3 regions of the Brevibacillus sp. 1238 genome follow, and region 2 is predicted to be linked to each of the others. Evidence: riboswitches for the same ligand, from Rfam matches in the RefSeq annotation. Region 2 holds a riboswitch; each other region holds the start of a gene.

Region 1 (10,016 bases), on a different contig from region 2:
TCATCTGATACAAGCATTTCCAAAGTTTTGCCGTCAGGGTCTACTTTTCCAATCGCGGAAATGGACGGGTTGCACTCGTCCTTCAATACGAGAAACTGGTGCGGATAAAAGCGATAGCGAGGGAAACAGGTAGCCAGATGAAGCTTGCGCGTCGCGTAGTAAGACTTGATGATCTCCGAGGCTACCATCATCTTTTGATAGCCGGTGTAGATGCTGGAAAATTCACCTACGACGCGATCCGAAAGAAAATCTTCCGCTGAAATGTTCAAGGCATCTGCCTTCACACGCATGAGCGCATCCTTGCTCACCAAAATGACGGGTCTGGGCTGTGGGGATTGGTTCTCCTCCTCCTGCAAATTGAGTGCGACCGCCAAAATGCGGTTGTCGTTCGTCATTTCCGTAAATTGCTTTTGCAACTGATGGAGCGAAGAATGGTTCAGCTCCACCCGAAAGAGCCCGCCTGTCTCCAGGGTAATGCCTTTGTGCAAATGACCCAGCTCACGAAAACTGTCAAAGAGCCGCGATACGTACCGTGCGTTGCGGCCAATTTCATCCATGTACCGCTTTTTGGAATCGATTTCTTCCAACACCACTGCGGGTATGACAATTTCGTTGTCAGCGAAAGAGAACATCGCCCGTGGATCTTGCAGGAGTACGTTGGTGTCCAGTACGTAGATTTTCTTCAAAATCTCGCCTCCTATTACCCTTCTTATATACGGTATGCAATTTTTGGAGGGATGCTCAATTGTGGCGACGTGATGTACTACAGTCTATGTTCGGTCGAACAGAGATAGACGACCCTTGGCAGAATGAAATGGGGCGGAGGGGAACAAAATACAGGTAACCTGCCCTCCTGATCGGAGGCACTACGGGGAAAGGGAGTATGCGTGTGAAACGGATCATCATTGGTTGCCTGGGTGCGAGCCTTGTTTTGTCAGGGTGCATGGCGGGCAACAAAGCGAACCAGGCTGCGCCACAACCCAACCAACAGCAAGCGCCCCATACCCAGCGCGTTCAGCAAACGGCACCGGAACCAGCTTACAACCAATCTTCGCAGGCGACCGCCGACCGTCTCGTCCAGTTGGCTACTCGCGTGAAAAAAGTCAATGGCGCCACAGCCGTCGTGATTGGCAAATACGCCGTCGTCGGGATCGATGTAGACGCCCAATTGGATCGACCGGAAGTCGGCGTCATCAAGTACACCGTGGCAGAAGCGCTGAAAGAAGACCCGCAGGGGGCCAATGCCGTCGTAACAGCCGACCCGGACATCGTTCAGCGGCTGAAAGAAATGGCGGCAGACATTCGCAGAGGCCACCCGATCTCCGGCTTCGCAGAGGAATTGGCCGACATCGTCGGACGGATCATTCCGCAACTGCCGCGAGATGTCAGAAAGCGCGAAGAAACACCGGCGCAGGAAAATCAGCAACAACAGATCAACAACAATGGGCGTACCCCGCAAGGAAAAATCAACGTAAATCGCACTGGCACTCCATAAGAAAAAAGAGGCATAGCCCCCGGGTCGTTACACCCGGGAGTATGCCTCTTTTTTGCTTGGAATCGCGGATGGCAATGGCGGCAGTGCTTCCAAAGCCTGTTTCAAGTCTGCCAGCAAATCGTCCGCGTCTTCCAGACCTGCGGACAACCGGATCAAACCGTCTGTAATGCCGCGAGCTTGCCGCTCCTCTGCCGGCATCGCCGCATGCGACATCATGACCGGATACGAGAGAATCGTCTCCACCGCGCCAAGACTGACCGCTACAATCGGCAGCTTTACGCGGTCAAACAACGCTTTTGCCCGCTCGCGGCTCCCGACGTCAAAAGACAATACGGCGCCGTGGCCGCTCGCCTGTTTTTGCTGAACGAGATGTCCCGGATGCTCAGCCAAGCCTGTATAGTAGACGCGGCTCACTTCGGGGTGGCAAGAAAGCCATTCCGCCAAAACTCCGGCAGACTTCGTGCTGACATCCAGACGCGCTTTGAGCGTCTTCAGCCCTCTCATGACCAGCCAGCAATCCTGAACGCCGAGAACGGCTCCCATGCCGTTTTGGATGAGGTACAGCTGTTCGCCGAGCGCTTCATCGCGGGTTACCGCCAGACCCGCGACAACGTCGCTGTGGCCGCCGATAAACTTGGTTGCACTGTGGATGACGATATCCGCCCCCAGCTCCAATGGCCGCTGATAGTACGGCGTCAGGAACGTGTTGTCCACGATGACGAGCAGGTCATGCTCTTTCGCAATGGCGGAAACGGCAGCGATATCGGTCACTTTCAACGTCGGATTGGACGGAGTTTCCAGATAGACCCCTCTGGTAGCCGGAGTGATCGCCGCGCGCACCGCTTCCGTCTGTGTCGCATCCACAAACGTGACGGAAATTCCCATTCTCGACAGCACTCTCGTCAGAAAACGGAAAGTGCCGCCGTACACATCTTCCGCGACCACGATATGATCGCCCGCCGAAAAGAGCATGAACACACTGGAAATGGCCGCCATGCCGGAAGAAAAGGCGAACCCGCGCGCTCCGCCTTCGAGTGCGGCGATCGCTTCTTCCAGCGCATGTCTCGTCGGGTTCCCCGAGCGGGCGTAATCGTATGTGCCCGGCTGATCGATATCAAACTGATGAAAAGTGGAAGCCTGGTAAATCGGAACCGACGACGCACCTGTAAACGGATCGATGCCTGTGGAGCCATGCAAAACTTTTGTCGCGAAATTCATCGAACAGCCCCCCCAACGACGAGACTTGCATCCAACGCTTGAAACAAATCAGCGATCAAATCATCCGGATGTTCAATCCCCACCGAAAGCCTCAGCAATCGATCGCACACGCCGACATACGCCCGCACTTCCTCAGGGATGTCTGCGTGAGTCTGTGTCGCCGGGTACGTACACAACGACTCTACCCCGCCAAGACTTTCCGCAAAGGAGACGACGCGCAAATTTTGCAGAAACAAGCCCACCTGCTCCTGGGAGCGTACCCGGAACGAAACCATGCCGCTGTATCCGCTCGCCTGGCTCGCCTGAATCTCATGCCCGGGATGCTCTTCCAGTCCGGGATAAAACACTTCGGCAACGGCTGGATGTTCTTTCAGCTTTTTCGCTACCGCGAGCGCATTCGACTGGTGTCTGTCCATGCGCAGCGCCAACGTTTTCATGCCGCGCACCAGAAGCCAGCTATCCTGCGGCCCCAGCACGGCGCCGATCGAATTGTGCAAAAACCGGATTTTTTCCGACAACTCCTCGCCCTTTGTAACGATCAACCCTGCCAGCACATCGTTGTGTCCGCCCAAATACTTCGTTGCGCTGTGCAAAATCACATCAGCCCCAAGCTCTAGCGGGCGTTGACAATAAGGAGTCATGAACGTGTTGTCTACAATCGTCAAAAGCCCGTGTTGCTTGGCCAGGCTGGTTATTTCACGAATATTTGTAATCTGCATGAGCGGATTGGTCGGCGTCTCGACGAAAATCGCTTTCGTCTCTGCGCGCAGCGCCTTGTTCACCGCTTCCAGATCGCGCAAATCTACGTAAGTAAAAGCAAGCCCGTAACGGGAAAGCACTTGTTCAAACAAGCGATACGTCCCGCCGTACAAATCGAGCGATACGATGAGGTGATCGCCTTGGGAAAACAACCCCATTACCGTATGGACTGCCGCCATCCCGGACGCGCAGGCAAAGCCGGCATCGCCTCCCTCTGCCTCAGCGATTGTCTCTTCCAAAACAGAACGGGTAGGATTCGCCGTCCGCGTATAGTCAAAACCTGTGCTCTGTCCCAGCGCCGGATGGCGATAAGCGGTAGCGTAGTAGACGGGGAAGCTCACCGCACCCGTTTTCTCATCTTTGCCTACGCCTGCCTGAATCAATTTTGTTTCCAGTCTCATACCGTAATTCTCTCCCTCCAATGATGTCGAGGGGCATGAAAAAAGCCCCCTTTCCTCTGAAAGAAGGCTTTGTTTACGTCGCCGTAAGCAAGACCTTCTCATCTTTCAGAGTTAAAAAACTCTGCAGGAATTAGCACCATTATCTCCCCGTATGAACGAACATACAGGTGATTGGTTGCCGGGCATCATCGGGCCAGTCCCTCCGCCTCTCTGGATAAGAAGTTTGCTATTCAATTTGAATGACCTAATACTAAAGGATAGCGCTGTTTCTTGTCAACAAGATTTTCCACAAGAGTGTGACAACCGCGCCTACGCTTTTTTCAAGGCGTCCATGACCTGATTGTCCAGCTTCGCTGCGGCATTTTTGTCGTATGTCTTTTCGTACTGAGGCTCTACGGATATGCGCGAACCGTAAAACATCACGTCTCTGACAGAGTCAATCGCAATCTCCGCCATCGCAAGCTTCAGGGGAACCCCTTCCAGCCGTTCTGCCTTTAGCTCGGCGCGCCCGTTGATCGCAAAAGAAGAGCCTGCCCCGATCAAATGCAGCACGACCTGCGGTTCTTTGGCGATATTGGCGAGAATGCGGGAGCGGCTGTCTACAGCAAAACGGATGAGTCCGCTGTTCACAGCAAAAGTCCAGGACAAGGAACTGACGGATGGCGCACCTGTCTCGTGATCGACTGTGGCCAACGTCACAAAGCGCTCTTTTTGCAGGAGCGCGAACAGTTCTTCCGATAAGGTTTGGGATACGGTTTCAGCCATTCGGATGCCTCCTCGTATACTTTTGTACGTCTATTGTACCCCTCCCGCAAGCCGGAGGCAAACCTTTCCTCCCCGCCTTGATTCTGGTCGGCTTTTTCCCTAAACTGGTAGAAAACAATGCTTCCAGGAACAAGGAGGTTGAAACAAGTGGCTCCTACGCCTACAGATCGGCTCATGCACAAAATAGATCAAGTCCTCCACGAGCTTCAGGAAGTGCGGAAAATGAACGAGCGCATGGATAAGATCGCCATGTTTTTGGAGGATATCCGGCTTGCTGATGTCATCCAAAATTACACAGCCCCGCGCAAGCTGCTCTGGATCAATTTCCTCGCAGGTCTTGCCCGGGGTCTTGGTTTGACGATTGGGACTGCTATCGTTCTCGCACTGCTCGGTTCGCTACTGACACAATTTCTCTCGATCCCGATCCTCGGCGACTACATCCGCGAACTGGTCGATTACGTCCAGACTTACAAACAGCCGTAACAGCAGCTACTTGTCTTTCTTTTTGTCACGATCGTCGTCATCTTCGTCACGATCGCGGTCATCGTCGTCCCGATCGTCATCGTCCCATTTGCCATCGTGTTTCTTCCAGAAGCCGTACGCTTTGCCATTCGGATGCTTGTGCTTCTTCTCATCCTCATCATGCTCAGGCGGCGCGACGATGACCTTCGTGCTCAGGACGATGTCTGCTTGCTTGACCAGCTTGTCTTTTACATACAGTTCAAGCTGAATCGCTTTGGCCGTGTACGAGCGATCTTTGTACGTCAATTCCAGCGTGTACTCGCCCTTGTCATTGGGCTTGATCTCTTTTTTCTTGCCGTCTGGTTTAATCGCGAAAAGCTTCGCCTTTTGCTTTTTGTCCCAGCCCTTGACGGTACCTTTCAGTTCGATCTGCTTTTTCTTTATGTCGTGCACAGCTGTGCCCGCAATGCTGTAGTCTACTTCCGGATTGTTGTCCGGTGTCTTTTTCGGCTCAATCGCAATCGAGTCCTCGTCCACCTTTTTCCCGGCCTCATACACTTCGATCACAGCCTTGCTGCTCTTGGCATCCGTCGTCGGATTCTCGAAAGTCACACTGAAGCTGTCAACGTTATCGAGCAGCTTTTTCAGGCTGGCCTCTTTTCGCACGCCGTTATACGTGACGACAACCCGCTCCGCCCCGTGCTTGACAATCCCTTTGACTTGCCACTCTGCTTTTTTCGCGTCATAAACCGTGAACATATGGAGCAGCCTGTTTTTGTCCTCTTCCGTTTGCGCTACGAGCTTTACTTTCTCCGTGTCGGCAAGCACGCTTCCCGCAAAAGCCTGAACAGTCACATACTGCTCGGCGGACGTACCGACGGCAGGGAAGCTGACGGTAAACGAGTGCTCGCTGGTCGGCACCGTCTCGATGATATCACCGTTCGGCTTGGTCACGACCACCTTGGTCACGTCCGGTGTCACAAGACCTTTGATGTACACCTTGTCGCTTTTCGTCTGGGCGCTCACGCTGACCAGTTGCTCATCCGCTTTCGGGCTGCGCACTTCCAGCCAGATGTCGTTGTAGTAGTCGCGATAAATCCGCTCCCATTCCGCCTTGTTCGTTTCCATATACGATTGCAACTTTACGTTCAAATTAATTTTATCGACGATAATGTACAGATGGTCTGCCTGTGTTTTCAGGAGCGTGTTCAGCGTAGCCGGATCGCTTTGGACAAGCTCCTTGAGCTGATATCGGGTCGCTTTCTGTCCTTGCTCATTCATGACTACCTTGGATGTTTCGGCTGCTCCTGTCGAGCTTGCGTCCGCCAGAAGCGGTGTCAGGCAACCGATGAGTCCCGCCGCTGTTACGACAGCCAAAACGGGCCTGGTCATGATTTTTTTCATTGTTGTTCCCCCTCTATTCTGCCAGTCATTCCCTCTGTGCCCAGGGCAACCATACAGACGGCGCATTTTTTTCAAAAGTTGCATCCGGAAGAAAACCACTCCTAATGGCCCATTTTCCGCTTGCAGAACCAGTTTGTTTTGAGGCTAATCACCCGCACCTCAATAAAAAAAGACTCCCGCAAGCCTCGGATTCGTCCCCAAGGCTTCGGGAGTCTTTTTGTTTCGCTCATCAACAGTTGAATTTCGGCTCGTTTTCAATCGCAGCCAGCAGGCTCTCCACCGCTTCCGCGGGATAGCGGTTATCTACCGTACCCGCTTCCTGCTTGCCCGACAAATGATACCAGCCGTTTTCCACCCGGTACGAAAGCTCGCTGATGGCATGATCCTCCAGCAACAGCTGGGCAAAAAACGCGGCAGTGTCGAGCGCAGACCGATCGTCGGGGCGGGCTTCTGCCACAACCTGAATTTGCAGCCAGTTAAAAAGGGCATCTTCACGCTTCATGAGAAATCCTCACTTTCGCTCTGTTTGCTCCGGCTTGATGCGCAATTTCACAACGACCAAAATCGCAATGGCAACCAGCATCGCGCTCTTCACCGGCAGCTGGACATCAAGAATGGCAAAAATAAGCGCACCTGCGAACAGCAAAATGTACAAAAGCAATGTTTTCAAAATCGGCATGCGAATGCGGGTTGCAAATCCAAGGTAGTACACGATAATCAATTGCACAAACAAGATCCAAGCCCGGTTATGGTCTGCCCACAGGCGGAAGCTGTCAAACGCCGTGAGCTGATCCGGGTTGGCGGGTACGTAAGTTGAAGCAAGCTGTATCCAGTCCATCCTGATCTCTCCTGTAACGCAAAAGGATTTCTCGTTTCACATGCGGGAATCGACTGTTTCTTTTGCATCCTCTTATTCTGTTTCCACATTTTTATGTATCCTTTTTACTTTATCAGGTAACCGTTTCATTTGTCAAAATAGATCGGCACACACTTTGGCACGCGCCAGTTACTGCCTATTTTTGGGCGAACATGCTATGATGGACAAGTCAAGTATGCCAAAAAGGTGGGAATCCAATGAGCTTGTACGATATTGCCGTCCAAACGATTTCCGGAGAAGAGACGACGCTTGCCGCTTACAAAGGACAAGTGCTTCTGATCGTCAACACGGCCAGCCAGTGCGGTTTGACTCCGCAGTACAAAGGACTTCAGGAACTGTACACAAAATACAAGGACAAAGGCTTTGCCGTGCTCGGCTTTCCTTGCAACCAGTTTGCGGGTCAAGAACCAGGCAGCGAAGCAGAGATCGCTTCCTTTTGCGAAAGTCACTACGGCGTGACCTTCCCGTTGTTTGCCAAGCTTGAGGTCAATGGCCCTGGCACCCATCCTTTGTACCAGCACCTGAAAGCACACGCACCGGAAGGCGAAAGCGAAGATATCGAATGGAACTTCGCAAAATTTCTCGTCGACAAGGACGGACAGGTGGCCAAGCGCATCGGCGCCCGCGTGCAACCGGAAGAGCTTGCAGTCGACATCGAAAGTCTTTTGTAGATCAACCAAAGTCAAAAAAGCCGCTTCGTCCCGGTCAGGGCAAAGCGGCTTTCTTGTTATTCACGCTTAGGCTTGCGGTTGTGCTTCCCAGCGTCTTTGTTTTTCATAGCGCTCACGATCCGATTTGTTCAGATACTTTTTGCGCAGGCGAACGGAATGCGGAGTTACCTCGCACAGTTCGTCGTCATTCAAGTATTCCAAAGCTTCTTCGAGCGTCAGCAGACGTGGCGTCTTCATTTTTACCGTCTCGTCTTTCGTTGCGGAACGCACGTTTGTCGCATGCTTTTCCTTGCAGACGTTCACAGTCAGGTCATTGTCGCGGTTGTGCTCGCCCACGATCATGCCTTCGTATACTTCCGTACCAGGCTGGATGAACATGATTCCGCGATCCTCTACAGACATCAGTCCGTACGTGGTCGCTGTGCCTGTCTCATGGGAAATGAGCACCCCGGCATGGCGTCCACCTACCGCGCCTTGCACCAGCGGACGATAGCTGTCGAAGGAGTGGTTGAGGATGCCGTAGCCGCGAGTAATCGTCAAGAACTCTGTCCGGTAGCCGATCAAACCGCGGGATGGAATGATAAATTCCAGGCGAACTTGACCGAAGCCGTTGTTGATCATGTTGACCATCTCAGCCTTGCGTTGGCCAAGCGTCTCCATGACTGGCCCGGTGTACTCTTCTGGTACGTCGATCACGAGAAACTCTGCCGGCTCCATTTTTTGTCCATCGACCATACGCACGATAACTTCCGGCTTGGATACGCCCAGCTCGAAGCCTTCGCGACGCATGTTTTCGACCAGGATGGACAGATGCAATTCGCCGCGCCCAGATACGATGAAAGCATCTGGAGAATCTGTTTCCTCGACACGAAGAGATACATCTGTCTCCAATTCCGCCATCAGGCGATCACGCAGCTTGCGGGATGTTACGTGCTTGCCTTCGCGACCTGCAAACGGGCTGTTGTTCACCAGGAAAGTCATTTGCAGCGTTGGCTCGTCAATTTTCAGCAATGGCAATGCGTCTGGATGGTCTGCATGGCACACCGTTTCCCCGACGTTGATATCGTCAATCCCTGCGATCGCTACGATATCGCCCGCTCTTGCTGTTTTTTGTTCCACGCGCTGCAAGCCGGAGAAGCCAAACAGCTTTTGAATCCGCGCTTTTTTCACTTCGCCTTCGCGTGTGGTAACAGATACCATTTCATTTACGTTCATCGTTCCGCGATAAATGCGGCCGATCCCGATACGACCCAAAAAGTCGTTGTAATCCAGCATGGTTACTTGCATTTGGAGTGGAGCCGCTTCGTCGGCATCAGGTGCAGGCATATGCTCAACAATGGTGTCGAAGAGTGGACGAAGGTCGCCTTCCAGCTTATCTGGCTCCATGCCTGCGATACCTTGCAGACCGGAAGCGTAAACGATCGGAAATTCCAGCTGATCTTCCGTCGCGTCCAGATCGATAAACAGGTCGTACACTTCGTTGATGACTTCTTGAGGGCGTGCATTGTCGCGGTCTACCTTGTTCACGACAACGATTGGGGTAACTTTTGCTTCGAGCGCTTTTTTCAATACGAAACGCGTTTGTGGCATACAGCCTTCAAATGCGTCAACAATCAAAAGAACGCCGTCCACCATGCTCATGATCCGCTCTACCTCGCCACCGAAGTCGGCGTGGCCCGGGGTATCCAAAATGTTGATGGTGAACTCATTGTATTTCACGGATGTCGTTTTCGCCAGGATCGTAATCCCGCGCTCCCGCTCCAGGTCGTTGGAGTCCATCATTCTCTCCTCTACCTGCTGATTGCTGCGGAATGTGCCCGATTGAATCAAAAGCTTGTCAACCAAAGTAGTTTTCCCGTGGTCAACGTGGGCAATAATCGCGATGTTGCGTATGTCAAGACGCTTCATGTGAACCTCCTCTGTTATGCATACCTTCCATATTAACAGGTCGTGAAACCCGGCAC
Region 2 (10,016 bases):
CGGGTGTGCCAGGCATGACGCGGGTCTGGTCGCTCGTCCACTCCAGCTTGACCCATTTGACTATCGATTTTGCCCACCACTCTTGGGCAGCAGGCATGAAAAAGAAAAATCCGCCAAGCAGCCAGAGAAACCAGCTGCCCGAAAAAAGTCCGAAAAGCAGGAGGAGAAAGCCGATCACATGAAAGGTTTGCTTCGTATCCATCAGGCTTACACGCTTTCCTCAACAGGTGCCGGCACGCTGGACATGATTTGCATAACCACTTCCTGCTCCGTCACATGCAGCTCGGCTTCCATGGACAGACGGATTCGATGGGCAGCGAGGCTCGGGAACACGGCTTTGACATCGTCCGGCAAAACGTAAGTGCGCCCGGATACAAAAGCGTAAGCCTGTGCCGAGCGCAGCAGGGCAAGCATGGCGCGCGGGCTGATGCCGACGTCGACAGAGCGATGGCTGCGGGTAGCTTCGGTCAAATCGATGACATAGTCTTCTACCGCCTGGCTGACGTGGACAGCGGCGACTTCTTTTTGCAGGGCAGCAATCTTTTCCACCGTTATTACGGGCTGAATCGTCTCCAGAGGAGAGCTGCTGCGAAATCTGCGCAAAATCTCCTTGGCGTCTTCGCGTGTGCCGTAGCCAAGCGACAACCGGAACAGGAAGCGGTCCAGTTGAGCCTCTGGCAATGGATAAGTGCCTTCTGATTCAATCGGGTTCTGGGTGGCGATTACCAGCATGGTCGAAGGCAGTGCCAATGTAACGCCTTCAATCGTTACCTGGCGTTCTTCCATGCATTCCAGCAAGCCGGATTGGGTCCGCGGGGTCGCGCGATTGATTTCATCAGCGAGCAGCACGTCAGCGAAAACAGGCCCTTTGCGCAGTTCAAACTCGCTCGTGCGCTGATTGAAAACATGCAAACCTACTACATCGGACGGGAGCAGATCGGCAGTAAACTGAAGGCGGTTGTACGTTCCGCCGATCGCTTGGGCCAAAGTTTTGGCGAGTACAGTTTTGCCCATGCCAGGCAAGTCCTCCAGCAACACATGTCCACGCGCCAAAAGAGCTGTTACCAGCAGGCGGACCTGATCTTCTTTTCCCACGATTACTCGGTTTACGGTGGCAAGCAGGCTATCCAGAGCAGGATGAGTCATGAGATTTCTCCTTTATGTAGATAGGGTATGGGGTGATGTCATTTCCACGCATTTCATTATACATGGAATATCCTATATTTTACAAATTTTTGCAAAGCAATCCCGCCGATGGAAACGGCCACGATCAGCGCACCGATCGCGAAATAGAGCGGGCGAATGCCGACGCTGTCGCTGAGCGTTCCTCCCAGCCAGATCCCTATAGGCATTGTAGTGCGAACGATCAGCAGACGCACTGAGAATACGCGTCCCATCATCCCGGCTGGGACGTGCAGTTGATAGAGTCGCGTGCTGTGCAGTTGAAAAAAGGGGGCAGTAACACCCGCCAACAGCTCGATGGCGATTGCCAGCTCGATGAACGGAGTGAAGCCTAAAGCGACAAAGCTCAACCCGCCTGCCACCAAGGAGACGAGCATGACTAAAGAGGGCTCCAGATGATTAAACAGCTTGGGCACCAGAAAAGTTCCGATGAGGTAGCCTAACGGATAGCCTGCCAAAAACAATCCCGCATGCAGAGCCGTTCCGTGCAGCTCGCCCGCCACAAACGGCAGATTGAGCACCAGAGTCACACCGACCGCGAACTGCACAAGTGCGGAGTACAGGCTCAAATAGAAGAGAAACGGTTTTTCCCGAAAGACGGACAGCCCTGCCTTGAACATGAAAAGCCATGATTCTGCTGTTTTGGCAGGAGGGACCGAAGTCTTTTCGCACAAAAGCAGAAAAACTCCGCTGACGGCATACCCGATGGCGACCAGGCCCAGCACATGTGTGCCGCCGATGCTCGCGACGAGAATCCCGCCCAGCGGCGGGCCTGCAATCATCGCGATGCGCATGGCACTGTCCAGATAAGAGTTGGCTTGCAGCAGCGATTCTTGTTTGACAAGAGTCGGGAGCAGCGATTGGCTCGCTGGCACGTACAGCGGTTGAACAAGACCGTTGATCAGCGATGTCAGATAGAGCGGCCAAAGAGCGTCAGGCGCATAGGAAATCGCCAAAAAAGCACAGCCGAAAGCCGCACAGCGCATCCACTGGGAAAAGAGCATGACGCGCTTTTTGTCAAAGCGGTCAAGATAAGGGCCAGCCACAAGCTGCACCAGCAGCGAAGGCAAAAAGTAAAGCAGCCACATTTGTCCGACAGCAGTCTGGGAGCCGGTGATTTGGTAGAGCAACCAGCTGTTTGCCAGCGTCGAAAGCGATGCGCCAAACTCGGAGATCAGCTGACCGAGCAAAATACAGGTGTAGGAACGGTTTTTCCAGAGCGGAATCATCAAAATCCCCTTTCCAGAAACTGATCGAGCAGGAGGGAAAGCTGGGATACGGACTGGCTGCGCAGGCGAAACCGGGAGCCGGACGCTTCTACCAGACGCGCGGAACGAAGCATGGACAAATGGTGATGAACCGTCGATTTTGCCATTTGCAGGACGTCGGTCAATTCCTGCAAGCTCAGCTCTTTTTCCGCCAGCATTTTGACCATGCGGAGCCGCTGCTCGTCTCCGAGCGCCTTGAAGCTTTGCACCAGAGCCTGCGGCGGCTGGTACGGGTCGATGTGCTCGCTCATGTTTTCATCGGCGACCGGGTAGTAAAAAATTTTCGTGCCCGCGTCATCGGCCTGCACCGTCCAGGGGCGATAAATCGCTTGGGGGATTAGTAGCACACGAGTGACGGTTGGCTCAGGGGGATAGCTTGCTCCGGTTGCCCACTCCACCAGTGCTTCAGGATCGAGCTTGTCCTGCATCGCGCGCTTTTGCGACGAATCCTTTTCCAACATACGCCGGATGCTGGCTTCTTGCGGCTTGATGTGTGTCTGATACCAGCCTTCCATCAAGGTGAGCAGATGCTGGCGCAGTTCATTTGTATCGACAGAGGTGATATGGGCAATATACGCTGCAAAAAAGAGGTGGTCCCGGCATGCTGCTTGCAAAAGCTCGGCGTCTGCTGCGCTGCCCTGCGCGGCATTTTCGCGTGCTTGCTGTCGTTCCTGGCCCAAAAAAGGCAGGGCGTGGTAGCGCAACTCTTCTGCCGACAGCTCGCTGACAACATGCAAAAACGATTCGAGATCGGCAAAAGGCTGGTGGTGGAGCAGTTGCAGCAACGTCTTCCAAGTGTTGTGCCTTTTGGCGTAATCAACTTCAAGCTCGACGGATTGCGGAAGCGCGCTCAGCATGCTGCTCCAGTGCTCAGGCGGATGCTCCAGCGTGTGGTGAATCTGATCGTAAGTGGCGACGGCGATTCCGAGTGCGGCTTCAAAAAGCGGTGAGCAAGCGAAGTCGAGCTGGTAGGTGGTGCGTGCACTGCCGATGTTCCATATTTTCAAAGCGGATCACCCTTTTCCCATTTTTTTCATAGATCAAATTCTAAAATATTCGAACTGTTAATTCAAGTTATTTCGAATGAATAGTTCAATGATTTTCGCATCTGTTCTTTTTTCTCTGCTGATTTAGTTGAGACTATCCAGTGAAAGACACAAAAAAACGAAAAAACCACTTCCCTGACGAGAGTGGTTTTTTCGTTTTCGCTTGAATGAAAAGGTATGGTGTTGTAGGAAAACCTATACCTTGCTCACGGCAACAGCTGCTTCCAAAGCTTGCTTCAAATCGCCGATGATGTCTTCGATCGCCTCTGTTCCGACAGACAGACGGATCAATCCGGGAGTTACTCCTGCCGTTAATTGCTCCGCTTCGTTCATTTGCTGGTGCGTCGTGCTCGCCGGATGGATAACGAGCGACTTGGAGTCGCCTACGTTTGCCAAATGAGAGAAGAGCTTTACGGATTCGATCAATGTTTTGCCTGCTTGCACGCCGCCGCGGATGCCGAAGGTGAGGATGGCGCCAGCGCCTTTTGGCAAATATTTTTGCGCGAGTGCGTAGTTGGCGTCGCCTTCAAGACCTGGGTAGCTGACCCATTCCACTGCCGGATGCTCGGCGAGGAATTTCGCTACCGCGAGTGCGTTTTGGCTGTGGCGCTCCATGCGCAGGTGGAGTGTCTCCAGACCTTGCAGGAACAGGAAAGAGTTGATAGGAGCTACGGCAGCGCCGATATCGCGTTGCAGTTGCACGCGCGCTTTGATGATGTAGGCGAGCGGGCCGACTGCTTCTGTATAAACGACTCCGTGATAGCTTGGGTCTGGCGTCGTCAGACCAGGGAATTTGCCGTTGTTCCAGTCGAATTTGCCGGAATCTACGATAATGCCGCCAATCGCCGTGCCGTGTCCGCCGATGAATTTGGTCGTGGAGTGAACGACGATGTCAGCTCCGTGCTCGAACGGACGGGTCAGGATTGGCGAAGCGAATGTATTGTCGACAATCAGCGGCACGCCGTTTTCGTGCGCGATGTCCGCAATTGCCTGCAAGTCGGCCACGTCGATGCGAGGGTTGCCGATCGTCTCGCAAAAGAGCGCCTTGGTATTATCGTTGATGAACGCGCGGAAGTTGTCCGGATTGGACTGATCCACAAAGTGTACTTTGATGCCCAGGCGTGGCAGCGTATGGGCAAAAAGGTTGTACGTCCCGCCATACAAGCTGCTGGATGCGACAATCTCGTCGCCCGCTTGCGCAATATTCAAAATCGAGAAGGTGATGGCTGCCTGACCGGAAGAGGTTGCCAGCGCACCTACGCCGCCTTCGAGCAGAGCGACGCGCTTTTCAAATGCGTCTTGGGTCGGATTCATGATGCGCGTATAAATGTTGCCGAACTCTTTCAAAGCAAACAGGTTGGCAGCATGCTCCGTGTCACGGAAGACGTAGGAAGTCGTTTGGTAGATCGGAACCGCGCGCGAGCCTGTTACCGGGTCTACCTCCTGTCCGCCGTGTACGGCGAGCGTTTCCGGTTTCCATTGTTGTTGGTCAGACATGATCATCTCTCCTTTTTATATGGGGGTAAGGAAATAAAAAAACGGAGCGTTCTCCTGAGTAGAAGAAGGCTCCGGCTATGCGCGGGTGTGCGTTCATCTCTCAGAATCTATGGATTCTGCAGGAATTAGCACCGCGCAAGACTCGCTTGCTGGTTGCCGGGTTTCATAGGGCCTGTCCCTCCACCGCTCTTGATGAAAATGTAGCTTTCAGTTGTTGTCATAATTGTATGAAAAACCATACTTCGCTGTCAACATCAAATGATTAAGTTATCGGGGTGGATTTTGTGGATTTTAAAGATTTACCCGTTCATGCTGTTGCCCATAAGATCCAGAGAGCCTGTCTGGTAAGCTCTGTTTACATGGTTTGTATGAGGGTTTCCTTCATCTGAAACCAAATGAGTTGCCTCACGAGATTGTTTTCCTTTTTTGGCATACAAGAGGACCGCAGCCAGAGTGCAAACAGCCAAAATTCCAAGGACATACATCATAGAAATAACTCCCCCTCACGCTAAGCTTCATCAATTATCAGCGTTCTTTTTCATGAACTGGCAGACATGGTTTTTTACTTGTAATTTTATAATTTTATGGTCATTTTTGTAAATTCTTTGAACTTGCAAGCAACCGAGCCTTGCTGTCACAAAATTGCCCCTATATCTCGGCGCTTTCGCAGCTCCCGCCGTTAGAAAACGCCTGGGGCCTATGATATGATGGAAATGGCAGAAAACGACTAAACGATTGTACATATAGGAGGAAAAAACGCGATGAGCCATGGCGTGAAGGAAATTACACCACAAGAGCTGCTGGAAAAGCTCGCGGCAAAAGAACAGCTTCAGGTGATTGATGTACGCGAGGTGGAGGAGTGGAACGAAGGCCATATCAAAGAGGCCAAGCTGATTCCGCTCGGCTTTTTGCCGCATCGCACCGACGAGCTGGACAAAGACATTCCGGTCATCATGGTGTGCCGAAGCGGCGCACGCAGCCACCGGGCAACTGAATATTTGTGTGAGCTTGGCTTTGACGCTGCCAATATGGTAGGCGGAATGCTGGCATGGCCTGGGGAAAAAGAAGTCTAGAAAGACAGAGAAAATGTGCGCTGCTCGCCGCTGCAAGCAAAGCGGGATGGCGCATGAGATGTGCAGGGGAGGCAGGAAATCGTGAGTGAAGGAGCACAGCAACAAGGGTCAGCGTTGCAGCGCCATTGGTTTACGGTGCTGGCAGGCTTGATTATCCTTGCGATTGTAGGTGTGTTCGGCTACAAATACTTGGCAAAAGATCCGATTCCGGTGATGAAGCCGATCGCGGACTTTTCGTTGGACAACAGTGACGGAACTTCCTATACGTTCTCGCAAGGCAAAGGCAAGGTGCGCCTTGTCGAGTTCATGTTTACCAATTGCCCTGATATTTGCCCGGCAACGACGTACAACATGTCCAAGCTTCAGGATCAGTTGAAGGAGAAAAAGCTGTTCGGCAACAAGGTTGAGTTTGTCTCGATCACCTTCGACCCCGACTTTGATACGGCTGAGGTTTTGCAGCAGTATGCAGCGAAGTTCAAGGCTGATCAAAGCGGCTGGAAGTTTTTGCGCGGAGATGCCCAGGCGGTGGAAAAAGTAACGAAAGACTTCGGGATCGCGGTACTGAAGCAGCCTGACGGTTCTTTTGCCCACACCGCCCGCATGTTCCTCGTCGACGGTGACGGCAACATGCGCCGTGCTTACGGCATGGCGGCGGACATGGACATGGAGCAAATGATGAAAGAAATGGAACAGCTCGCTGACTAGACTCAGACGGTTTCTTCGTACGTGATGTTCACGACTCGTTCCGTTTGGTTTTCAAATTCAATATGCACAAGAAGCGCCCACCTGCGATTGCCCTGCTGGAGCAAGAGCTTGAACGTCTCCTCTGACGTGGTGGGCGTTTTTGCTATGCGCCCGACATGCAAATAGTCTACGATTTGCGCGTGCGGATATTTTTGCATCGTTTCCTGCATCGCCAATCTGCCCCATTTGGCATATGGCGGCTGGGCATTTGCTGGGGCATACTGGAAAAAGAACAGCAGCAAACTTGCGGCCAGTGTAGCGAGAAAGCTGCGCGTGAGGAACATGTTCATGGAAGAATGCATGGCGGAGGCTCTCCTTTTTCGTGTTGGAAAACGGGCTTGCCATGTAGTCTGAAGTCTTTTTAAAGCGGTCATTCGTAGAAAATCCTTACACGTGCAAAAGGGGGCTTGCGGCCGGAGCAGTCGCTTGATGCCCAGCTTTTGCTCGAGTTGGAGATACCGCGTATCAGTTTTCTAATATTGACCGAAGATGAATGTGTGGAATTAACAAGACAGGATGAAACGAACGCCTCGCGTTGTGTTACAATAAGAATGGCATGCTTGGTTCGGGTTCCCAAAATCATGCACGATGAAGTTAGGAGGAAAGAGTTTGAGCGACGTTAAGATTTTCGCAATGGGCGGCCTCGGCGAGATCGGAAAAAATATGTATTGCGTCGAGTATGAGGATGAAATTATCATCATTGACTGCGGGGTGAAGTTCCCCGAAAATGAAATGTTCGGTATCGACCTGGTCATCCCCGATATTTCCTATTTGGTGGACAACCAGCACAAGATTAAAGCACTTTTGTTAACGCACGGACATGAGGATCACATCGGAGCGATTCCTTATATTTTCAAACAAATTAACGTGCCGATCTACGGTGGTCGTCTGACCCTGGGCTTGGTCAAGGCGAAGCTGGAAGAGCATCGCATGCAAAATGACGTGAAGATGATTCCGATCTCGGAAGATACGGAAATTCCGTTCAATCGACTGAAAGCGACTTTCTTCCGTACGAATCACAGCATCCCGGATTCGCTCGGGGTTGTGCTCCACACGCCTGAAGGCATGGTTATCCATACAGGCGACTTCAAATTTGATATGACTCCAGTCGGACAGACCACAGAGTACGGCAAAATTGCCAAACTCGGCGCGAGTGGCGACGTTTTGGCTTTGCTTTCCGATAGTACAAACAGTGAGCGCTACGGCTTCACCATGTCAGAGCGCACAGTTGGCGAGGGGATTCTCGATGTGGTGCGCAAAGCGCGCGGTCGCATCATCCTGGCTACATTCGCGTCCAACGTGCATCGTCTGCAACAAGTGGTAGATGCCGCTGAACAGTGCAACCGCAAAGTCGCGGTCATCGGCCGCAGCATGGAAAAAGTGTTCCTGATTGGACAAGAACTGGGCTACATCCAGATGCCTGAGGGTATGCTGATTGATATCAAGCACATTGACAACTACGCAGACAATCAGGTGCTGATTATTTGCACGGGAAGTCAAGGCGAGCCGATGGCGGCGCTGACCCGGATTGCTTCCGGATCGCACCGCACTGTGTCGATCTATCCGGAAGACACGGTGATCATCTCTGCTTCGCCGATTCCGGGCAACACGATCAATGTCAGCCGGACGATAGACAAGCTGTACCGGGCAGGCGCAAACGTCGTGCTCAGTCACGTGTTTGACATTCACGCGTCTGGACACGGAAGCAGCGAAGAACTGAAACTCATGCTCAACTTCATTCGTCCGAAATACTTCATTCCGATTCACGGTGAATACCGGATGCTGAAGACGCACTCCAAGCTGGCGCAGCAAGTAGGAATTGACGAGAGCAACATTTTCCTCATGGACAACGGGGAAGTGCTGAACTGCAACCGTGAAAAGGCATGGCTCAGCAAGGTGCACGCCGGAATCGTGCTGATCGACGGCAGCGGCATCGGAGACGTAGGCAACATCGTTCTGCGCGACCGCAAGCATTTGGCGGAAGATGGCCTGATGGTCGTCGTCGTCAGCCTCGATATGAAAAACTTCAAGATTCTCACGGGACCAGACATCGTCAGCCGCGGTTTTGTCTATGTGCGCGGTTCTGAGTCGCTCATTCAGGAAGCGACGCTTCTGGTTCGCCAGCGCCTCCAGGAAGCGCTCGACAAGAAGATCAAGGAATGGTCTGAGCTGAAATCCCAGATCAATGAAGTAATCAAGCCGTTTATTTATGAAAAGACCGGACGCAATCCGATGATCCTCACCATTTTGATGGAAGTGTAGAACGAAAGCACTTCTGCGTTCTCGCGAGGGCTCGATCAGGTTATAATAATACGTAAATGGAAACGTGATACAAAGGAGAGGTTGCCCCATGATGTCTTATGAAGCGTATATGAGCCAAGTGATTCAACCGATGCGCGATGAATTGACCCGCAACGGATTTCAAGAGCTGCGCACGGCAGAGGAAGTTGAACAAACATTGCCGAATGCAAAAGGTTTGACTCTCGTAGTCGTTAACTCCGTATGCGGCTGCGCAGCAGGACTCGCTCGTCCGGCAGTGGTTCATTCCTTGGGCCATTCCACCAAGCCAGACAACATCTATACTGTATTCGCAGGTCAGGATAAAGAAGCTACGGCAAAAGCCCGCGAGTATTTTGAAGGCTATGCGCCGTCGTCTCCGTCTTTTGCGATCATGAAGGACGGCAAAATCATGACGATGATCGAGCGCCATCAGATCGAGAACAACGATCTGCAAACCATCTCCAACCTGCTGACCACAGCTTACGAGACATACAAATAAACAACAATGACCATGACAAGGCGCTCGGAATCGGGCGTCTTGTTTTACATCCGAAAGGAGCAACCACCAGCATGCAGACCCGATCATTTGGACGAGATCCCCATCAAGTTTCCTTGCTCGGATTCGGTGCGCAGCGGATCGTGGACGAGCACGATTGCAGCGAAGAGCAGGCAATCGCGATTATTCGCCGCGCAGTAGAAGCGGGCGTCAACTACTTCGATACAGCTCCGAGCTACAGCGACGGGCAGTCGGAGACCCGGGTGGGCTTGGGGTTAAAAGGCTTGCGCGACCGCGTGTGGATCGCGACCAAGACGGGAGGACGCACCCGCGATTTGGCTTTGAAAGATTTGGAGGGCAGCTTGAAGCGGCTCCAGACGGACTACGTCGACGAGTGGCGCATGCACAACATCATGCAGCCGCACGATCT
Region 3 (10,016 bases), on a different contig from region 2:
CGAGCGCGATTCCCGGGCGAATGCCCGCATGGACGAACAAGTATGGTCCGTACTCGATGTACAATGGCAATCCGGCGACAAAGGCAACGGCTTGCTTGATCGACTCTGGCTGCTCTTCTGCCGCATGCTGGTCGAGAAACCATTGCTCCAGATTGCCCCGCACGGCTGCCGCCCCTTCTTGCAGCAGCCCTTGCACAAAAGAGAGCGTCTCCCACGTCTCCGGGCTTTTGTCGATATAGTCGCCGAGCAGAAACAGCCGATCGACTTTCGGATCGTACTGGGCCAGCTCCAGAAGCTGCTTTGCCCCTGCACCGTGCCCGTGAATGTCTGAAATGGCAAGGATACGTGACATGACTTCGCTCACCTTTCGTCCAGATGAGGAAACAAGTAAGCGGCTGATGGCTTCAGGCAGACGTATCCCCGTTCCGTATTTTCCAGTCGCTCCGCGTGAAAAAAGGCCAAAGTCTGTCCTCCGCCGATTTCACCGAGGATGCGCCAGCGATTGCCCTCGTATGTGCTGTGCACGACGCGAACAGGCAAACTGTTTGCCTCCGGCTGCTGCGCCCACTCTGCTTCTTCGGGACGAAACAAAAGGTCAATCTGCTCGCCGTCTGCAAGCGCCGACTGGACATGAGCGCTATCCCCGCTTCCTTTTGCGGCGGGTATTGTACCCTCGACGAGCGCTTCTCCGATGAGCGCGATGTCGCGGCCAGCTGCCTTGCGCAACGTGCCCGTCAGCTGATTGCCGGCCCCCAGCAAAGATGCGGCAGAGCGTGTCGCTGGCTGCTCGTAGCAATCTTGCGGCGCTCCCATCTGATCGATCGCCCCCGCTCTCATGATGACCAGCCGATCTGCCATGGCAAACGCTTCATCCGGATCGTGTGTCACATGAAAGACGGTTGTTCCCAGACGGCGGAACAAGTAAGCCATTTCCGTGCGCATGCGGATGCGCAGCCGCATGTCGAGATTGGATAGCGGCTCATCCAGCAAAAGCAAATCCGGCTCTGTGGCAAGCGCGCGAGCAATCGCCACACGCTGCTGTTGGCCTCCTGAAAGCTGGGGCGGCAGGCGTTGCTCCAGTCCTTCGAGACGCAGCAAGCTGACAAGCTCGGCAATCTTGGCCTTTATGTAATCCGCTTTCGCTTTTTTGCGCTGCAATCCATAAGCGATGTTCTCGTAGACCGTCATGTGCGGCCACAGGGCGTAGTCTTGAAACACCATGTTGATATTGCGCTTTTCCGGGGGCACCAGTCGCGTAGGCGAAGCGACCTGCGCACCTCGCAGTTGCACTTCTCCCGCATCTGGCTGCGTCAGCCCGGCAATGACTTGCAACAAAGTCGACTTCCCGCAGCCGGATGGTCCCAGGACGCTGATGATTTCTCCCTTTTGGACGGACAAATCAATTCCGCGCAGGGCAGCATAGTTGCCAAACGATTTGTGTACTCCGCGAACTTCCAGTATCGGATTCAAGCATGATCTCTCCCAGCTTTCCATTTTTTCGGCTGAAACAACAGCTCGACAATGACGATGATCAGGACGACCAAACCGCCGCCCATCAAGGTCGAAGCCGCCGCGTAAGCGAATTTCAGATCTTCAAACGCCTTGTTGATAAAGACGGGCAAGGTCATAAAATCAGGCGGGAACAAAATCGAAGTCGCCGCCAAATCAAACACACTGCTGCCAAAAGCGGACAAGCCTGCTGCGACGAGCGCCCCGCGGATCAACGGCAGCAAAATCCACCTCACGCGCTGGACGAAGCTTGCTCCCTGCATTTGCGCAGCTGCCAGCAGCTGCCCTGGCACTTTTGCCATCGCGCCGACAATGACCCGCGTAATGATCGGGATGGCACCTGCCACACTTGCCAGCGCGAGAATCCACGGCGTTCCGTACAGCAACAAGCCGATCGGTTCGAGCCAACGCTGATTCCAGACAAAAATATAGCCAATGCCGAGAACAACGCCAGGTACAGCCAGCGAGACCAGCGAGATAACGTCGACAGCCCTGCGGTATTTGAACGGCGAATACGTCAGCACGTAGGCGACGAAAAATCCGACGATCAGTCCGATAATGCCTGCGGTAGCGGCGATGCCAAGCGAATGCAGCAAGCCGTCCAGCAAGGCTTCTCCATTGGCAAACAGCTCTTCGTAATGACGCAGAGTCAATCCTTGCAAGCCCTGATCCATGCTCGATGTATCCGAGATGGACATGAGCAGGTTCGCCCCGAACGGAATGCCGATGACGACCAGCAAAAAGCTGATGCAGCCGATATTCAGCCACATGCTGCCCCGCTTTGTTGTCTTGCGCTCCTGTCTGGTCGCCCGGGAGGACAGTACATCAAACCGCGCCTTGCGCATCACATAAAACTGAATGCTCATCGCAGCGACAATCAGCAGCACGAGGTAAAACGACAGCACTCCCGCCATGTCAAAGCGGATGGGCGACGTGTACAGAGCCGAATAAATCGAATACGGCAGCGTCGGAAAACGGAAGACAGCAGCAATTGAAGCTGGCAAGCCGAAGTCGCCGATCGTATCCATGAACACGAGCAGCGCCCCGGAACAAATCGCAGGCAGCAATAACGGCAGCTCTACCGTGCGCCAGACCGTCCAGAGCGAGCTGCCGCACAATCTGGCTGCCTCTCCCAATCGGTCCACCTTCCATTCCAGCGCACTCGCAATCGCCAAGTAAGCGAGCGGGAATTTGCTGAGCGACATCACCACAACCAGACCTTCTGGCGAAAAGACGAGACTTGTGATCCAGGTCCAGCCCAGCCAGGCGTTCGCCAGACCATCTGCCGCAGCAAACATCACCCAGCCTTGCGCCAAAATGAACGATGGCGTAATCAGCAACACCCAGACCGCCAGATCGAGCAGCCTTGCCGTTTGAAACGACCAGCGCGAACGGACGATAGCCAGTGCGCAGCCGAGCGCTGTCGCAAATACCGTCGTTCCTACGCCAAGGTATAAGGAATTTTTCAAGGAAGCCAGCCAGAGCGGCCGAGTGAACACGTCCAGCAGCAGCGATAAATCCCCGGTGTTCCACTGCCCGAAAAAGACACCGGGCAACAACACTTGAATGATGACAGCAGCAAGCGGCAATAAAATCAGGAAAAAGAGAATGGCCAGCACGAGCCAGCCCATTCGGTTTCCATATGTCCCTAGCAATCTCATCGCTTTACTTTACCGCTTTGTCGGCAAACCATTGCTTGATTTCCGCTTCATGCTCGGAAGCCCACTCTGGATCGGCGACGACCAGCTTGGCATTGGCAGCCCGGTCTTTTTTGGCAACGGCTCCTTTTGCGGACGGCTCGAAGTAGCTTTCTTCTCCCTGATCGATCAATTGCTGCTGGACCTTCGGATCGAGAATGAAGTCGATAAACGCTTTCGCTGCTTCCACGTTTTTCGTATCCTTCTGAATCCCGGCTACGCGCACAGATGCAGGCGCTCCTTCTTCTGGCCAGATGATTTCAACAGGCTCTTTTTTGTTTTTCAGCGTGTAGGCATTGCTTTCTTGCAGGGCTGCCAGTTTGATCTCGCCCCCTGTCAAAGCTTTTGCCACATTCGGATTTTTCGGGTAGACGCGAGCGCCGTTTTGCAGCAGCAGATCGAAGTAAGCTTTGCCTTTGTCCATGCCCTCCTGCTGGAAAAACCAGGCGACAAACGGATAGGCCGGAGCAGCTACCGCCGGGTCCGCCATGCCGACCATATTTTGAAACTCCGGCTTGACCAGATCGTTCCACGATTTCGGAGCTTTGTCTGCCGGGAGTTGTTTCGTATTGGCAATGATGACACCCGCTGCATGCGCACCTGTCGGGTAGTACGTTTTGTTCGCTGGAACGAGCTTCGCCGCAAAGTCTGTCAAGCCCGCAGCGTTATTCGGCGTCCAGCCTTCGAGCAGTTGTCCGTCTTTGCCCAGCTTGTGAATCGACGGCATCGCGTCCATCCAGACGACATCCCAGTGCGGATTGCCTTTTTCCGCTTCGATCCGCGACATGATTTCTGCTCCGTTGCCAGAGACGAGTTTGACTTTGTAGCCTGTCTCTTTTTCAAACATCGGGCCGATGATCTCATCGAAGTCATTGAGATAGACGACGAGCGGCTCTCCCTTCGACTTGTCTTCTTTTGTTGGCGCGCTCCCGGTTGTTGTGGATGCTGCCGGCTGATTGCCCGCTTTGTCTGTACCTGATGCTGCCGGAGTGGTGGAGCCTTGTCCACATCCTGCAAAAAGCAAAGACGTTGAGACGAGCAGCGTCAATACGGACCATTTTGGCTTGCGATTTTTCTTGTTCATTCCGTTTCCCTCCCATTTCTTTTCCTACCGACAACTTTACGCGATTAGTGTGAGCGGAAAGTAAATGAGATGCTAAGCTTGTGTTAAATAACGTCTATGTTTATTGATGGAACGATAGAGAGTATCTATACTGGTGGCGGAGGGATCGACTCGATGAATATTCAGCAATTGCGCGTATTTGCCGTTTCCGCTCAATGCAAGTCGCTGACCGAAGCCGCCGAAGCTTTGCATATCAAGCAGCCAACCGTCAGCTTTCACCTGAAAAAACTGGAGAGCGACCTCGGCGTGGAGCTGTATTACAAGCAGCCGCGGCACTTTCGCCTGACGGAAGCAGGAGCGGCGCTCTTGCCTTATGCCCGCAGAGTGTCCACTTTGCTCACAGAGGCCGGACAAGTCATGGAGGAGTTTCGCCACGGCGGCAGAGGAACGCTGAAAATCGGGGCGAGCTATACGCCTGCCACCTACTATCTTCCCCCTTATCTGGCTTCATTTCAGGCGGAGCATCCGCACGTCCTGCCGATTTTGACCGTAAAAAAAGCGCGGCCGCTCATGGAGCTGCTGCGCGATTTTGAGATCGATTTGGCGATTGTCTCGTTGTCCATGCAGCCCCAGGACGGTCTGCATGTCATTCCGCTGCTTGCCGACGAGCTGCGCCTCGTTCTCGCTCCGCAAAATCCGCTTGCCCAAAAAAACGTGATCGAGCTGACTGATTTGCAATCCGAGCCGTTTCTCATTCACGAAGCAGGCTCCACCTCACGCGAGCTTGCTGAACTTTGGGCCCAGGAAAACCAGCTGCGCTGGCAAGTGCGCATGGAGCTGGGGGCGATCGAGACGATCAAGGAAGCGACCAAACACAACATGGGCGTCAGTGTCCTGCCGTATCGCAGCGTCGTGCGCGAAAGCGAGACTGGTGAACTGATCGTTCGCGAACTGCCCGGCTACGTCAATCGCCGGCACATTTGCCTCGTCTATCGCCAGGACGACATCATGCCTTATCCGGTCCAGAGCTTCATCCGGTTTTTGCAGCATCAACGCCCGCACGCAAAAAGCCCCTCTCCGCTGTAAAAGGGAAAGGGGCGATTATGTAAATCAAATAGCTATTCTACGCGATGCGAACAACACGAGCCTTTTCTGCTTGCGGCAAGAAAGACAAGTCTACGTGTCCGCGTGCTTCATCCAGTCCGATGTCCTCTGCCAAAAGCAGCGCTTCTTCCTGGAAAGTCGGCGTACAGCTTCCTTCGTTCAGCTCACAGAGACGCTTCAAACGCTTCAAGCGATCCGCGCATTTCTCTGCACGCATGCATTCATTGGTCAGCTCACATACATTTACATGGCGCGCATCTGCGATCATGCTGATATCATCTACGTGCACAATCAGCCGCTTGCCTTCTTCTGTGACGAATCCGATCGAGCAAAAATGCGCACCTGACATTTCCAAACGAGTGAGAACCGCATTGGCAAAAATCTCTCCCGTGCGCAGTCGAACCTGAGCTGCTTCAATGGCTCCACCGATCTTCCGCTCGTTGGCGATCACCGTATACATGTCCGTGTAACCGTTAATCTGATAGCGCATAGTACCCTCCCGCTCTTGCTGAGATCAATTATCATTACCATCCTATAATGAAAATCATTATCTGTCAACGGTGAGAATGATTTTTATTCGCCTTGCCTGTCTTGGTTTCCAAAAACGCATGGCCCTTACATTTTACCCAGAAAATCTCCTGCTATTCCCCTGATTTCCAAACAAAAACCGCACTTTCTCATGCAGGAAAGTGCGGTCCGTTCTCATCCTATTTGATATTGGCAAACAGTCCCAATTTCTCAATGCGCTGTACCGCTTCCGCCAGACGTTCTTCACTCGACAACAGCGCGGCGCGAACGTATCCTTCCCCGGTAGGGCCGAAGCCGTCACCGGGAGCAACGACGACATGCGCTTTTTCCAGGAGCAAATCGGAAAACTCGATGGAAGTGAATCCGGCTGGAACCGGAAGCCAGGCAAAAAACGAGCCTTGGGACGGCGGCGCTTGCCAGCCGATGCGGTGCAGATTGGAGAACAAGGCGTTGCGTCTGCTTTCGTAAACAGCCACCAAATCCCGAACGCATTGTTGCGATTCGGTCATCGCGGTTACCGCGGCCATTTGCACAGCACCGAACAGGCTGACGAAATAATGATCCTGAATCAAATTGATCAGTCTCACCAGCTCGCGGTTGCCGACCATCGCCCCTACGCGCCAGCCAGCCATGTTGTACGTTTTGGACAAAGTGTAAAACTCGACACCGACCTCTTTTGCCCCTGGCACCTGCATGAAGCTGACCGGCTTTTTGCCGTCGTAGCTGATCGCGCCGTAGGCAAAGTCGTGGCAGACGACGATCTCATGCTTGCGGGCAAATTGAATCGTTTCCTCGTAAAATTCAAACGGCGCATTCACCGCTGTCGGGTTATTCGGATAGTTCAAAAACATCAGCTTGGCCCGATCCAAATCGGCTTGCGGAATTTTGCTGTAGTCCGGCAAAAACTGATTTTCTGCTGTCAGCGGCATCATCGACATCCGACCATTGACGACCGCCACACCCGACCAGTAATCCGGATAGCCCGGGTCCGGTACGAGCGCGACGTCGCCTGCGTTCATCAGCACCTGGCAAATTTCCACCAGTCCTGTTTTGCTGCCGAACAAAACCGCTACTTCTTCTTCCGGATCAAGGTCTACGTCAAATTGTTGTTTGTACCAGTGCGCAACAGCCTGCTTCAGTTCCAGTCGGCCGGAAAAAGGCGGGTACTTGTGGTGAAGCGGGTTGGCTGTATGTGCTTGCAGCGCTTCTACGATGTGGGGAGGAGTCGGCAAGTCCGGGTTTCCCTGCCCCAGGTTGATCACATCGTGCCCGTTGGCGATGACTTTATTTACTTTCGCTACCAGCGTCGCGAAAAATTGGGTTGGCAGTCGGTCAATCATGTCGGAAGGTTGGATACGCATTTCTCTTCAGTTCCTTTCTTTTCGCCCATACAGCAAAAACCCCCTTTTTCCGTACAGAAAAAGGGGGAGATCAGCTTGGTCACGTCCTTATCTGTCAGGAATGCTCCTGCTGGAATTGGCACAGCATCTGCATCGCTACACGCGCAGATCCGCTGCCGGGCTTCATAGGGCCAGTCCCTCCGCCTCTCTTCATAAGTAAATCACACGGAATATACTGTTTTTAATCTTCTTCATACTACATTGCCTGCTCTCGGCGTGTCAAGATGCTTCCCCGCAGACGCTCGCCTTTTTTCGCTACATCTTTTCTGCGGTTGGCACAGCCACCTTTTGACGGCGATTCAAAAACGTTGTGTGGAAGGCGAAAAACGCCACGGACAAGAGCGCAAGCCCTGCCATGATGTACAAAAGCCCTTGCGCCTGGAAGTGCTGGAAAATGATCGCGCCGAGCAACGGTCCGAGCATCCGCCCTGCCGAGCCTGTTCCCGCGATCAGCCCTTGAATAAAGCCTTCACGTCCTGCTGGCGTAATTTGTGCGGCTACGGCAGGAACGGCTGGCCAGACGAGCATTTCGCCCAACGTCATGATAAACATTGCGGCGACGAAGCCCGCATAGGAGGTCGACTGCGACAAAATCAGCATCGACAAGGCAAAGACGTAGGAGCCGAGCAGCATTTGCGCTTTCAGCGTGCGAGCAAAGCGGCGAATGACCCAGGCGATCAGCGGTTGACCAAACAGGATCAAGCCGCCATTCAGCGTCCACAGCAAGCTGTACTGGCGCAAGGAGATGCCCAAAGATTGCATGTAAGTCGACAACACCGTCGTCCATTGCACGTACACAATCCAGCTGATCAGCAAGCCGCTGCACAAAAACAGCAAGGCTCCCCAAACCACTTTTCGCGTTGGCTGAAGCTCTCCTGCGCCATGTGCGCCAAGCTGTCCGTCAGCATCGGTCTTGCTCGTGTCCGACTCGCCCGCTGGCGAAGCAGGCAGTGGCCGATTCTCCGCCGCTTTCAGATGGCGCGGCAAAAAGATCACGAAGATGGCGAGAACGATCATTTGCGTGAGTGCGTTCCCGAAAAAGGTCCAGGAAAACGATACGCTCGCCAAAAGTCCGCCCAGCGCCGAGCCTGCCGCCACTCCCGCATTCAACGCGACGTAAATCATGTTGATTCCTTTGCGCCCGCCTTCCGGCCACAAAACGACCGCCAGCGCGTTCATGACAGGAGACAGCGTTCCGTAGAACAGCCCGTTTAACAGCAGCAAGATCGTATACACGGTAAAATCGTGCGTAAGTCCAAGACCGATTGTAATCAAAATAATGCCGACAGAGCCGATTATGATCGTCCGCATTCTTCCCCAGCGGTCAAACAGCATGCCACCCGTGATGCTTCCGATCAAAAACGCGCCCTGGTTCAATAACAGCAAAAAACCCGCTACAGGCAGCGGCTTCCCCAAGTAATCGTGAATGTAAATTGTGACGAGCGGCCATATACATGCCATACCCGTAGAAAAAATGATGGCAGCAACCGCCAGAAGACGAATGCTGCTCGGATAGGATTCCCATTTCTGTCTCATGATCTAGTTCTCTCCCCGACGAAAATCGCCGTTCTTCCCGCCTGATTTGCTCAACAGACAGGTCGGCCCGATGACCATGCCTTTGTCCATCGCCTTGCACATGTCGTACACCGTAAGAGCAGCAACGCTTACCGCTGTCAAAGCTTCCATCTCGACGCCTGTTTTTCCGGTCGTCCGCACGCTTGCTTCCAGGCCCAGCGTCGTCTCGTTTTCAAAAGTGAAGCGAATATCAATCCCGGTCAAGGAAAGCGGATGACACATCGGAATGATGTCCCACGTCTTTTTCGCAGCCATGACTCCCGCTACTTGCGCGACTGCCAGCACATCCCCCTTCTCTACCCGCCCTTCGCGAATACGCTGAAGCGTCTCGGGCTTCATGACGATTTTGCTTTCCGCTACGGCCTCCCGCTTGGTGATGTCTTTTTCCGAAACATCCACCATGCGTGCACGGTTTTGTTCATTAAAATGCGTCAGTTGATCACTCATGTTCCTGTTCGTCCTCCATTTGTACGATCCCGTAACCCGCTTACAACTTTGCTTCTTCTACCTTACTCCCGCCGCTTGCGAAAAGCAATGGGAACACCGCGAGATTTGTCTTTGGCAAATCATGTCGCACCGCTTTCACTATCTTGCTGATTTATTGCCGAAAACGTACGGAATCGCGAAAACAAAGGTATACTGTGCGTACATTGGCAACTGTTAAGGAGGCGCAAACAAAATGAACAAAAATCAGCACATATACTGGGCAAAAGTAGAGCATGGCGAGTGGAGTCTGTACATCGCAGCAACAGAGAAGGGACTTGCTTTCGTCGGCTCCAATCACCACCCGATTGACGAATTGGCACAATGGGCAGCGCGGCGCAAACCCCGATACGCTCTCGTCCAGGATGCGGCTCGGCTGGCTCCGTACGCCAAAGAGATCATCGAGTATTTGCAGGGAGAACGCCAGCAGTTTTCAGTCGCCCACGATCTGTCGGGCACTCCTTTTCAACAAGCGGTTTGGCAGGCGTTGCAGCAAATTCCGTACGGACAGACGGCCTCTTACTCCGACGTTGCTGCCCACATCAACAACAGCGCGGCTGTCCGGGCAGTGGGCGCAGCGATTGGCGCCAATCCGTTGTTGTTGACGATTCCGTGCCATCGGGTGGTCGGAAAAGACGGGAAGCTTACAGGCTATCG

The links. Region 2 has a riboswitch for S-adenosylmethionine ahead of M2298_RS22935 (homocysteine synthase). Riboswitches for the same ligand answer to the same signal wherever they lie in the genome.
Region 1: another riboswitch for S-adenosylmethionine. It lies ahead of M2298_RS07945 (aminotransferase class I/II-fold pyridoxal phosphate-dependent enzyme); the one in region 2 lies ahead of M2298_RS22935 (homocysteine synthase).
Region 3: another riboswitch for S-adenosylmethionine. It lies ahead of M2298_RS16555 (pyridoxal phosphate-dependent aminotransferase); the one in region 2 lies ahead of M2298_RS22935 (homocysteine synthase).

What each region holds. Positions count from the first base shown of each region.
Region 1 is NZ_JARXWC010000003.1:73,608-83,623, reverse strand. It holds gene M2298_RS07960 (PhoH family protein) at 1-686, opposite strand, end outside; gene M2298_RS07955 (YhcN/YlaJ family sporulation lipoprotein) at 884-1,495, shown strand; gene M2298_RS07950 (trans-sulfuration enzyme family protein) at 1,523-2,713, opposite strand; gene M2298_RS07945 (aminotransferase class I/II-fold pyridoxal phosphate-dependent enzyme) at 2,710-3,873, opposite strand; SAM riboswitch class I at 3,969-4,094, opposite strand; gene M2298_RS07940 (pyridoxamine 5'-phosphate oxidase family protein) at 4,183-4,638, opposite strand; gene M2298_RS07935 (DUF5665 domain-containing protein) at 4,813-5,121, shown strand; gene M2298_RS07930 (hypothetical protein) at 5,128-6,504, opposite strand; gene M2298_RS07925 (hypothetical protein) at 6,734-7,006, opposite strand; gene M2298_RS07920 (YlaH-like family protein) at 7,016-7,342, opposite strand; gene M2298_RS07915 (glutathione peroxidase) at 7,579-8,052, shown strand; gene typA (translational GTPase TypA) at 8,119-9,960, opposite strand.
Region 2 is NZ_JARXWC010000013.1:35,245-45,260, reverse strand. It holds gene M2298_RS22955 (DUF58 domain-containing protein) at 1-202, opposite strand, end outside; gene M2298_RS22950 (AAA family ATPase) at 208-1,146, opposite strand; gene M2298_RS22945 (MFS transporter) at 1,203-2,411, opposite strand; gene M2298_RS22940 (ArsR/SmtB family transcription factor) at 2,411-3,457, opposite strand; gene M2298_RS22935 (homocysteine synthase) at 3,692-4,993, opposite strand; SAM riboswitch class I at 5,084-5,192, opposite strand; gene M2298_RS22930 (rhodanese-like domain-containing protein) at 5,755-6,066, shown strand; gene M2298_RS22925 (SCO family protein) at 6,148-6,771, shown strand; gene M2298_RS22920 (YqzG/YhdC family protein) at 6,774-7,112, opposite strand; gene rnjA (ribonuclease J1) at 7,399-9,072, shown strand; gene M2298_RS22910 (BrxA/BrxB family bacilliredoxin) at 9,161-9,589, shown strand; gene M2298_RS22905 (aldo/keto reductase) at 9,661-10,016, shown strand, end outside.
Region 3 is NZ_JARXWC010000006.1:276,668-286,683, reverse strand. It holds gene M2298_RS16585 (metallophosphoesterase) at 1-352, opposite strand, end outside; gene M2298_RS16580 (ABC transporter ATP-binding protein) at 361-1,470, opposite strand; gene M2298_RS16575 (ABC transporter permease) at 1,467-3,170, opposite strand; gene M2298_RS16570 (extracellular solute-binding protein) at 3,175-4,290, opposite strand; gene M2298_RS16565 (LysR family transcriptional regulator) at 4,444-5,355, shown strand; gene M2298_RS16560 (hypothetical protein) at 5,393-5,863, opposite strand; gene M2298_RS16555 (pyridoxal phosphate-dependent aminotransferase) at 6,081-7,262, opposite strand; SAM riboswitch class I at 7,347-7,460, opposite strand; gene M2298_RS16550 (MFS transporter) at 7,557-8,837, opposite strand; gene moaC (cyclic pyranopterin monophosphate synthase MoaC) at 8,841-9,323, opposite strand; gene M2298_RS16540 (methylated-DNA--[protein]-cysteine S-methyltransferase) at 9,556-10,016, shown strand, end outside.